DNA from 3 places in the Microbacterium thalassium genome. Region 2 is predicted to be linked to each of the others. Evidence: predicted binding sites of a transcription regulator. Region 2 holds the regulator's gene; each other region holds the start of a gene.
The links. Region 2 encodes LexA, which represses DNA repair genes until DNA is damaged. Its sites were predicted from a motif close to TCGAACANNTGTTCGA; they were not measured.
Positions count from the first base shown of each region.

Region 1 (3,272 bases), 540 kb from region 2:
GGGAGCACCGCGTGATCGAGGAGAAGCCATGACCACCGCAACCGCATCCACCACGGTGAAGGACATCCTTCTGCCCGAGAGCGAGCCCCCGCCGAAGCTGCGGCAGGAGGCCGCGAAGTCCGCGAAGAAGGGCGGCGTCGCCGACGCGATCGCGCGCCTGACCGCCATCGGGCTCGACATCCTCGGCGCCCGCATCGGCCACGTCGTCGGCGACGTGCTGGGCGCCGACCTCGGCGGCGTCATCGGCTCGGCGCTCACCAAGAACCAGAAGATCGCCGCCGCCATCTCCAAGACCGAGAACGACCCCAAGGCCGAAGAGGTCGTGACCCTCGCCGACCACAAGCTCGAGTCGACGTACGAGCCGTCGGTCGACGTCATCGTCGACGAGCGCAAGATCACCAGCATCCCGTTCGAAGTGAAACTCGAGACCAAGGTCGAAGGCGGCCTCGTCGTCGTCAAGGGCGGCGAGATCGTCGCCGTGCGCACCGGCCGCGGGACGATCACGGCGACCCTGAAGTGCGAGGGCGTGCAGGTCGCCGAGAAGAAGGTCGACTACGAGCTCGCGGGGGTGATGCGGCTGCCGTCGGCGGACACCGCCGCCACGCGCGGTGCGGCGGGGCCGGTGGTCGCCGGGGCGGCGGCGGGGGCGGCGGGGGTCGCGGGGGTCGCGGGGGTCGCGGGGGGTGCCGGCGGTGCCGGCGGTGCCGGTGGGGCCGGTCCTGCCGCTGGTGCGCCACAGGGGGCGTCGGCGCAGCCTGCGGCGGTTCGTCTGCCGCCGGTGCAGCCTGCGCAGCCCCACCAGCCCACGGCCCAGCCCATCGTGCGACCCGCGAGGGACGTTCCGCAGGCGCCGTCGCAGGGGCCCCCGCCACCGGTGGGCTGGATCCAGAACGGGTGGCGGTTCACCGCATCCGGTCAATGGGAGCGCGTCACCCACTACCTGCCGGGCGACATCGTCAACGGCCACCGGCTCAACGCCGCGGGCAACGCGTGGGAGCAGCTGCCGCGGGGGTAGGTGATCAGCCGCGTGACGCGGCAAGCGTCGCGGGCCACAGGCGCGACCCGGTCGTGGCTCTCGTCGGCCATCTGCTGGGCGGCCGAGATGGGTCTAGGAGAACTGCGCCGTCGCCGCAGTCGCCAGTGCACCGCTAGCCACGCCGAGCAGAAACGCGATCGCCGCGATCAGAATCGCCGTGCGCTGGCGGATGCCGGTGACAGCGGGCGCTGCCGGTGCGGATGCGGCGGTCTCAGCATCCGTCGTCGGCGCGGGCGCGACCGCAGCGGGCACCGGCGGCGGGACGGCGAGGCCGGCGAGAACGTCGCGACGGTCGAGCCAGGACGCCGTGTCACCGTCGCACACCCGCACCACGCCGTCGACCGTGCGGGCGGTCGGCAGGGAGCGTCCGGCGAAGGCCTCCGAGAGCACCGACCGCGAGATGCCCGTCTCGTCCTGCAGGCGCTTGAGCGTGGGGTTGCCCCCGTCGAGTCTCAGCTTGCGCAGGTCGGCGGCGAAGCGCTCCTTCGTGTCTGCTCCTGCATCCGTCATGGTCCTCTCGTCGCCCGGCGGCGGCGCTGCTGTCATTCGCGTTCCCCAGATGTTCTGCTGTGGTGGCGGTCCCACCCGCCTCTCTCATATAAGCACGGGATCAGCGGCTCAGCAGAAGGTGTCCGGTTCTTCCGGAAGTGTCCGAAATGCGGACTCGATGCATGCCGGTGCCGGACGGGCGCGCTTGAATGATCATTGCGCCGCGCGCCGATCGGGGGATCGCGCCGCGGCACGGGGGCGGACATCGCAGCGGATCGGGGGATGCGCAGCGACGGATGCCGACGGGGAGGGGCTCGGCGGCCCCTCCCCGGGTCTTCGCTCGTGCGGTGTGCGGCGGCATCCGCTCCTCCCCAGGCTTGGCACTCTGGGGGTTCTGCACATCGACATTGACCATCGAACAAATGTCCGAACCCCCGCGTAGCGTAGCGGGCATGACGAACCCGTTGGTCCCCCTCGGCGAGGCGCTCGACGTCGTGCGCCGTCTGTGGGCCGACGACGTCGATGTCGCGGAGCTCTCCGGTGACGATCTCGCGCTGGTGACGACGCAGTTGGCTCTCGTCCAGCGGCACGTCGACGCGGCCAAGACGCGCGTCGCGCACGAGGTCGCGCGCAAGTCGCGCCCCGACCTCGGGCCCGAGGGGCTCGCGAAGAAGCGCGGCTTCCGCTCCCCCGTCACGTTCATCGCGACGACCACCGGAGTGTCGACCGGCGAGGCCGCCCGCCTGCTCGAGGTGGGCGAGGCGACCGCGCCGCGCTCCGGCTTCGACGGTGAGACCAGGCCGGCACGCTTCCCGGTCGTCGCCGAGGCCCTCGCCGCGGGACGCATCGGAGTCGCCGCTGCGGGCGCGATCGTGCGCCTCCTCACCAAGGTCGCGCTGGCCGCCGATCCCGACGCGCTGCGCCGAGCCGAGTCCGAGCTCGTCGAGAAGGCGCGGATGCTGTCGCTCAACGATCTGACCCGCGTGCTCGCGCGCGCCGAAGCATGGCTCGATCCGGTCGGGGTCGCCCAGCGTGAGAGCGAGCTGCGCTCGCAGCGCGCCCTCCATATCCGCGAGGGCAAGGACGGCATGTTGCACATCTCGGCCATCCTCGACCCCGAGCACGGCGCCGTCTTCAAGACCGCGATCGAGGCGATCGTGACATCGCGACTGCGGATGCAGCGCGAGCGAGCGGGCCGGGGCCGCGGCGGGGATGCGGCGGGCGCGGCGGGCGCCCCGGCGAGCGCGGCGGGCGCCCCGGCGGGCGCGGCGGGCGCCCCGGCGAGCGCGGCGGGCGCCCCGGCGAGCGCGGCGGGCGCCCCGGCGGGCGCGGCGGGCGCCCCGGCGAGCGCGGCGGGCGCCCCGGCGGGCGCGGCGGGCGCCCCGGCGGGCTCCGCTGGAGACCTGGGGAAGAACTCCAAAGGCGACGGCACCGCGGGCGAGGCGACCGGCGACGGCACCGCGGGCGCGGCGAGCGGCGACGGCACGAGCGGCGACGACACCGCGGGCGCGGCGAGCGGCAACGCCACGAGCGGCGACGACACCGCGGGCGCGGCGAGCGGCAACGCCACGAGTGGCGACGCCCTCCCGCGCCCGAGCATCCCGCAGATGCAGGCCGACGCGCTGATCCACCTCATCGAGCACACGATGGGGTGCGGCGAGACGGACCTCCCGCTTCAGGGCGCCACGGTCATCGTGCGGATGACGCTCGCCGACCTGCAGTCCGACGAAGGTTTCGCGACGGTCGA
Region 1 covers NZ_JACHML010000001.1:1,479,922-1,483,193, reverse strand. The annotation lists gene HD594_RS06850 (DUF11 domain-containing protein) at 1-32, shown strand, start outside; gene HD594_RS06845 (hypothetical protein) at 29-1,015, shown strand; gene HD594_RS06840 (helix-turn-helix domain-containing protein) at 1,109-1,546, opposite strand; gene HD594_RS17675 (DUF222 domain-containing protein) at 1,978-3,272, shown strand, end outside.
Region 1: a site for LexA is predicted at 1,940-1,955, ahead of HD594_RS17675 (DUF222 domain-containing protein). Genes of this name have one in related genera too.

Region 2 (3,272 bases):
CGAGGTAGCCCGCGAAGGCCTCGCGCAGGCCCGTGAACTCGCGATCCGGGTACCGGTTCACCTCGCGCAGCGCGAGCGCGATCGCGTCGAGGATGTCGTCGGCGACCTCTTCGGGAACAGGATGGGTGTTCTCGTTGACGTTGAGCGCGACCGGCAGCGGCGCCTGCGGCGCTCCGTAGGGCTTGCGGCCGCGAAGATCGTCGCGGAGGGGCAGATCGTCGAGTCGAACGGTCATCCCGTCATCGTACGACCGCGCGATGCGCACGGACCGTCAGGTGACGATGCGTCGCGCTCACTGATCCGCCGAGTACTCCAGCGGGATCGCCAGCGTCTGACCCGCGCGCAGCACGCCGCCGTCGAGCGCGTTGAGGCGCGAGATCGCATCGACGACGTCGCGCGGGTCGGCCATCGGCGCGACCTCTTGCGCGATCGACCACAGGGACTCGCCCGGATCGACGGTGACCGTCTCGAAGGTTCCCGCGACGGCGCCGTCATCGCGACTCGCGAGCGCCGCGCCGCCGCCGATCACGGCGATCGAGAGCGCGACGGCGGCCGGAAGCGCCGCGATGGCCGCCAGCACACGACGGCCGCGCGGCGTCAGTCGCAGACGGGTGCGCGGCGACTCCGCGAACTGCGGCGCGAACCGGGCGCGACGACGTGCGACGGGAGTGGGGAAGCTGATCGCGGTCATTTCTCCTCCTGTGCAGGTGGGGAAGAGTTCGCATCCGCCGATCGGCCGGGAACGGCGGATGCGAACCTCTCTTCCGAAGTTATCTTCGATGTTCATGGGTGTCAAGCGGTCGATCCCGTTCCGTTCTCTCGAAGCGACACGCGGGCCGCACTCCGGGCGGATGCCCGAGGAACCGGATACGGTTTCGATAGCGACAGCCCACCACGGGCCTCCGACATTCGAAGACCGCTGCCGAAGACGGAGCGAGACAGGAGCCGACATGAGCGAGGCGAGCGGACGCGAGAAGGCGCCGGCAGACAAGCCGCAGACGCGGCGCCGCAAGAGCCTGAGCGACAAGCAGCTGGCGATCCTCGAGGTCATCCAGCGCTCGATCTCCCGGCACGGCTACCCGCCGAGCATGCGCGAGATCGGCGACGCGGTCGGACTCAAGTCGCTCTCGAGCGTCACGCACCAGCTGAACCAGCTCGAGCTGAGCGGCTACCTGCGCCGCGACCCCGGCAAGACGCGCGCGATGGAGGTCCTGATCGACCTGCCGGGGGCCGCAGCCGAGAACCCCGCCGACACCGCCCCCGCGCTCGGCGATGCCGCCCTCGTGCCGCTGGTCGGCCGCATCGCCGCGGGCGTCCCCATCACGGCGGACCAGCAGGTCGAGGAGATCTTCCCGCTCCCCCGCCAGCTCGTGGGCAAGGGCGAGCTGTTCATGCTCAAGGTCTCGGGCGAGTCCATGATCGACGCCGCGATCTGCGACGGGGACTGGGTCGTCGTGCGATCGCAGCCGACGGCCGAGAACGGCGACATCGTCGCCGCGATGCTCGACGGCGAGGCCACGGTCAAGACCTTCCGCCAGCGCGACGGTCACACGTGGCTGCTGCCGCGCAATTCCGCGTTCGAGCCCATCCTCGGCGACGAGGCCGTCGTGCTCGGGAAGGTCGTGGCGCTGCTGCGCGCGGTCTGACGGCCGCTCGGACAATCGGGACGTTGGGCCCGCGCGCCGCACCGCCCCGCCGCTAGTCTGACGTCAACGATCGGAAGGGGAGACCGATGGCGTCCGAGGTCGATGAGCTGCGCGCCGAACTGCAGGCGCTGCGCGAAGAGAACGCCCGACTCCGCGAGACCACCCCGCCACCGCCCGAGCACGCTGCGGCCGAACAGGCGCCACGGCGCAGCGGCTGGTGGCGCGCCCTCATCTCGGCGGTGTGCATCGTCCTGGTGGGGATCCTCGTCCCGGTCTCGATCGTGGGCACGTGGGCGCGAGCGCAGCTGGTCAGCGAGGACGCGTTCGTCGCGACGTTCGCTCCGCTGGCCGACGATCCGGATGTGCAGGCGCTCGTGATCGACCAGGCCACGACCGCCATCAACGACTCGCTCGACATCGAGGGCGTCACGGACGACCTGTTCGACGGCCTCCAGAGCCTCGATCTGCCTCCTGCCGCCATCACGGCGCTGGGGCTGCTGCGCGCACCGGCCGCCGCAGGGGTGGAGAGTCTCATCGACGCCGGGGTCACCCGGATCGTCGAATCCGAGGTCTTCCCCACGGTCTGGCGGACTGCTCTGGTCGCGAGCCACCGCGCGCTCGTCGCCACCGCGACGGCAGACGACACCGGCGCCGTGACCATCGACGACACCGGAACCCTCGGCATCCAGCTGGGGCCGATCATCGACGAGCTCAAGACGCGGCTGGTGGATCAGGGGATCGGGATCGCGAGCATGATCCCGACGATCGACACGACCATCGTCATCGTGCAGTCCGACGCGCTCCTGCTGGTCGGCGCCGTGTACAGCATCGCCGACACCGTCGGGTGGTGGCTGCCGTTCATCGCGCTCGGCCTCATCGCGGTCGGCATCCTCGTCGCGCGCCGGCGGGCGACCGCGACGCTCGGCGTCGGGATCGCGCTCACCATCGGCGCGGCGACGCTGGCGATCGCCCTCACCGCCGCCGGCGCCGTCCTCGGGCTCAATGCACCCGCGCTCGGCGTCCCCACGCGGACGCTCGACGCCATCTACTACACGGTCGTCGGGGCCATGCGCGACACGGCCGTGGTCTTCACGTTCCTCGGCATCGTCATCATCGTCGCCGCGTGGCTGGGTGGGCGATCGGCATCCGCCCGGCGCGCTCGGGGATTCTCCGACTCGCTCACGACCAGCGCGCGCCGGTCGCTGCGCACCCGCGGCATGAACACCGGTTCCTTCGGCGACTGGCTCTACACGCAGCGCGTACTCGTGCGGGTCGTGATCCTCGTCCTCGCGATCGTGCTGCTGTTCGCCCTTCGTCCGCTGTCGATCGGCGACATCGTCCTGACCGTCATCCTGGCGCTGGTCGTGTGGCTCGCCGCCGTCCTGCTGCAGAAGCATCCCGACGACGGGATCGAGGCCGCCGAGACACCGACCCCCGCTGAGGAGGAGCCGGCGACCGTCGACGCACCATAGGCCGCCACGCGCTCGGCCGGCACCAGGCCGATGCCGCGCGACACGTCGAGCACCGTGCGAGGCGTAGCGTGGAGGCATGTCGCAGGTGCTGCCGTTCGGATCCTGGCCGTCCCCTCTCTCCGCCGCCGACGTCGCCGTCGCGTCGGGCCGTGTC
Region 2 covers NZ_JACHML010000001.1:2,017,652-2,020,923, reverse strand. The annotation lists gene HD594_RS09245 (histidinol-phosphate transaminase) at 1-235, opposite strand, end outside; gene HD594_RS09240 (LysM peptidoglycan-binding domain-containing protein) at 293-691, opposite strand; gene lexA (transcriptional repressor LexA) at 951-1,646, shown strand; gene HD594_RS09230 (hypothetical protein) at 1,733-3,118, shown strand; gene HD594_RS09225 (S9 family peptidase) at 3,195-3,272, shown strand, end outside.

Region 3 (3,272 bases), 1.2 Mb from region 2:
CCGGTCGCGGGCGGTCCGTCGAATCAGCGGGTGGTCCGGTCGAATCAGCGGGTGGTCCAGTCGAATCAGCGGGTGGTCAGTCGAATCAGACCGCGTTCGGCTCTGGGCCACGCCCCAGAACGGCTCTGGGCCACGCCTCAGAACGGAGCGTCGCTCGCATCCGCTGGTCTGAACACCGGCACTCGCCGCTCGGGCTGGACGACGTACTGCCTTCCGGACGGGGACGTCCATTCGATGGCGCCCCCACTCGCGGCGACTTGTCGTATTCGCCACCCACCGTGGTGCTTGATCGTGTGGTGCCCCTTGCAGAGAGGTGCGAGATTCGCCAGCGACGTCTCGCCGCCGTCGACCCACGCGAGCGTGTGATCGACTTCGCACCGCGACGCGGGCATGCCGCATCCGGGCCCCATGCACCGATCCGCTCGCCACGCGACCAGGTCTCGGAGCATCTTGGGCGGTTCGTACCTGTCGCGTCCCACCGACAGGACCATGCCGGTCTCGGGGTGTGTGAGCACCCGGACCCAGTCCTTCGATCCGCCGCACAACTCGCGTGCCCTCGCATGTGGGATCGGGCCGACGCCCTCGACGACCGCGCCGTCGGCGCCGGCCGGGTGCTCGTCCTCGAGCAGCGACAGCGCGGGCACCGTGACGAAGACGGTCGCGCGGATGCCGCGCGCGGTCGCCGGAAGGTGGCTCGTGTCACCGTCGACGAGCAGGTCGCCGAGGATGTCGGCGCGAACCTGATCGAGCGACCGCGTCTCGTCGGGATCCTTGCGGATCGCCTTGGCCATGGACGTGATCCGGCCGTGGATCGCGCGCGCTTCGACCGCCGGCACGTAGGCATGCAGCCACGCCATGCCGTCGCCGACGTTCTCGACCACGACGCGCCGCGCTTCGACCGCCTGTTCGTGGCGCTCCGCGAGCGTCTGGTCGCGCTCGGTCTCGATCAGCCTGCGCAGCGCCCGGCGGAACGCGGTGACCGTCGACGACTGCACCAGGTCGAGCGCGCGATCGACGATCCGCTCGCGCACGTCGTCCTCGAGCGGATCCATCATCGACACGAACGCCTCGGCGTGCGATTCGGTGATGCGGGCGTCGCCGAGCGCTTCGAGGACGGCCGGGTACCGGTGCACCAGGGCCTCGGCCATCTCCATCATGGCCTGCACCCGGCTCTCGCTCAGCCGCAGCGCGGCCGCGAGCTCGAGGCGCACCGACCGCTCCACGACCTCGGCGATCGCTCCGCCATAGCGGTGACCGTCGGCGAGAGCGCCGATCCGCAGCGCGTTGATGCGCTGGTACCGCTCGGCGATGAACACCGACTCGAGGTTGTTGGTTTCGATCACCTTGTCGAGGTCGTCGGGAATCGGAGCGTCGTAGTCGGGCAGGTCGTCGTCGTAGGCATCCTCGGGCTCCCACCACGGGTCGGAACCGCCGGCCCCGTCGAACTCCTGCGCCTCGTCCATACCTGCGAGATGAGAACATACCTCCGACATCGGGCCGGGAGCAGGAGCACGGGCGTGGACGCGCTCGCCGCGACCCCAGCCCGCACCCTCGCTCGCGGCATCGGCTGCGCACGCCGCCTCCCCGTGCCAGACTCGCACCGATGTGGATCGGCTGGATCGAGTTCGACGTGCTGCTCGGCGACGTGCACTCGCTGAAGGAGAAGCGCAGCATCCTGCGCCCGCTCATCGCCGACCTGAGCCGTCGCACCGAGGCGGCCGCCGCCGAGGTCGGCTCCCACGACCTGCACCGGCGCGCGCAGGTGGGCCTGTCGGTGGTGGGATCGGATGCCGCTCACGTGCGCGACGTCCTCGACCGCGCCGAGCGGATGCTGGCCGACGAGCACCCCGAGGTCACTCTGCTGTCGGCGCGGCGAGCGCTCCACTCCAGCGACGACTGACCAGCGACGACTGAGCCGGCCGACACGCCACCCCCCGCCCCGAACGAGTCCGAGAGCGTCCGGTCCCCGCGCGGCGCGCACGGCCCGCGCCGACCTGCGCTATAGCTTCAGGCGCATGTTGACGGAGCACCCGAGATCCCTCAGCGACCCCGAGACCCTCGAGCAACGGCGCGCGGCGGTCGATCAGTCCAGGCACCTGTCCCCCTTGGTGAGGTTCCGCGCCGACCTCGCCGCCGAGCGCAGCACGACGGTTCCGCAGTTCGACCCGACCGATGCCGGCACGCGGGCGCGCGTGCTCGTGCTGCTCGAGAGCCCGGGGACGACGACGGATGCCGCGCGAGCACGCCGCGACTCCGGATTCGTCTCGGCCGACAACGACGACGTCGTCGCGGAGAACCTGTGGCGTGCGCGCACCGAGGCCCACCTCGTCGACGGGACGCTCTGCTGGAACGCGGTTCCGTGGCACCTCGATCCCGGATGCCGCAAGCCCACGGCGGAGGACCTCGACGACGGCGCCGAGTCGCTCCGCGCGCTCGTGAAGCTGCTGCCCGACCTCCACACCGTCGTCACGCTGGGGCGTGCGGCCCAGCGGGCGTGGCGCGAGCACGCCCGCGTCGGCATGGGCCGCGGCATCCGCACGATCGAGACGTGGCATCCGTCCCCGCTCGCACTCGGCGCCCCCGGCCGCCGCGAGCAGCTCGTGCGCGCACTCGCCCGCGCGCGCTCCGACTGGCGCGCCCAGCAGGGCCCGGACGACCTGCGGATCGACGCCGACGCCGACGGGCAGCGCGTCGCCGTCTGGTACACGGACTTCTCGGGCGACCGCATCGACGTGAATCCGACGTGGTGGGACGTGCTGCTCAAGGCGAGCTGAACCCCGCCCACCGTCCGAACAGGTCCGGATCTGTTGCCCTGACGCGGCACAGCGCGGTTTCATGACCACAGCAGGTCATTGATGTACCCAGTCCAACTTGTGGTGCTCGTTTCCCGGTTGGATGCAACTCCCCCGAAGAAGCATGAGCACCACGAGAGGCACCACCATGAAACTGCTCCACATCTGCGCCAGCCCCCGGCTCGAGGGATCGAACACCCTCAAGGTCTCGAGCGCCGTCATCGACGGCCTCGCCGAACGGGTCCCCGATCTCGAGGTCGAGACGATCGACCTGTTCCAGGGCGACCTGCCCGCCATGGCGGGCGACAACATCGAGGCGAAGTACACGCTGATGATGAACCAGCCGATCGATCGCGCCCACACGGAGTCGTGGAAGCAGATCGAGCACGAGATCGAGCGGTTCCGGTCCGCCGACGCGTACGTCGTCACGGCGCCGATCTGGAACTTCGGCATCCCGTACACGCTGAAGTACTACATCGA
Region 3 covers NZ_JACHML010000001.1:3,242,644-3,245,915, forward strand. The annotation lists gene HD594_RS15115 (HNH endonuclease signature motif containing protein) at 138-1,463, opposite strand; gene HD594_RS15120 (DUF503 domain-containing protein) at 1,604-1,900, shown strand; gene HD594_RS15125 (uracil-DNA glycosylase) at 2,016-2,774, shown strand; gene HD594_RS15130 (FMN-dependent NADH-azoreductase) at 2,917-3,272, shown strand, end outside.
Region 3: a site for LexA is predicted at 1,475-1,490, ahead of HD594_RS15115 (HNH endonuclease signature motif containing protein). Genes of this name have one in related genera too.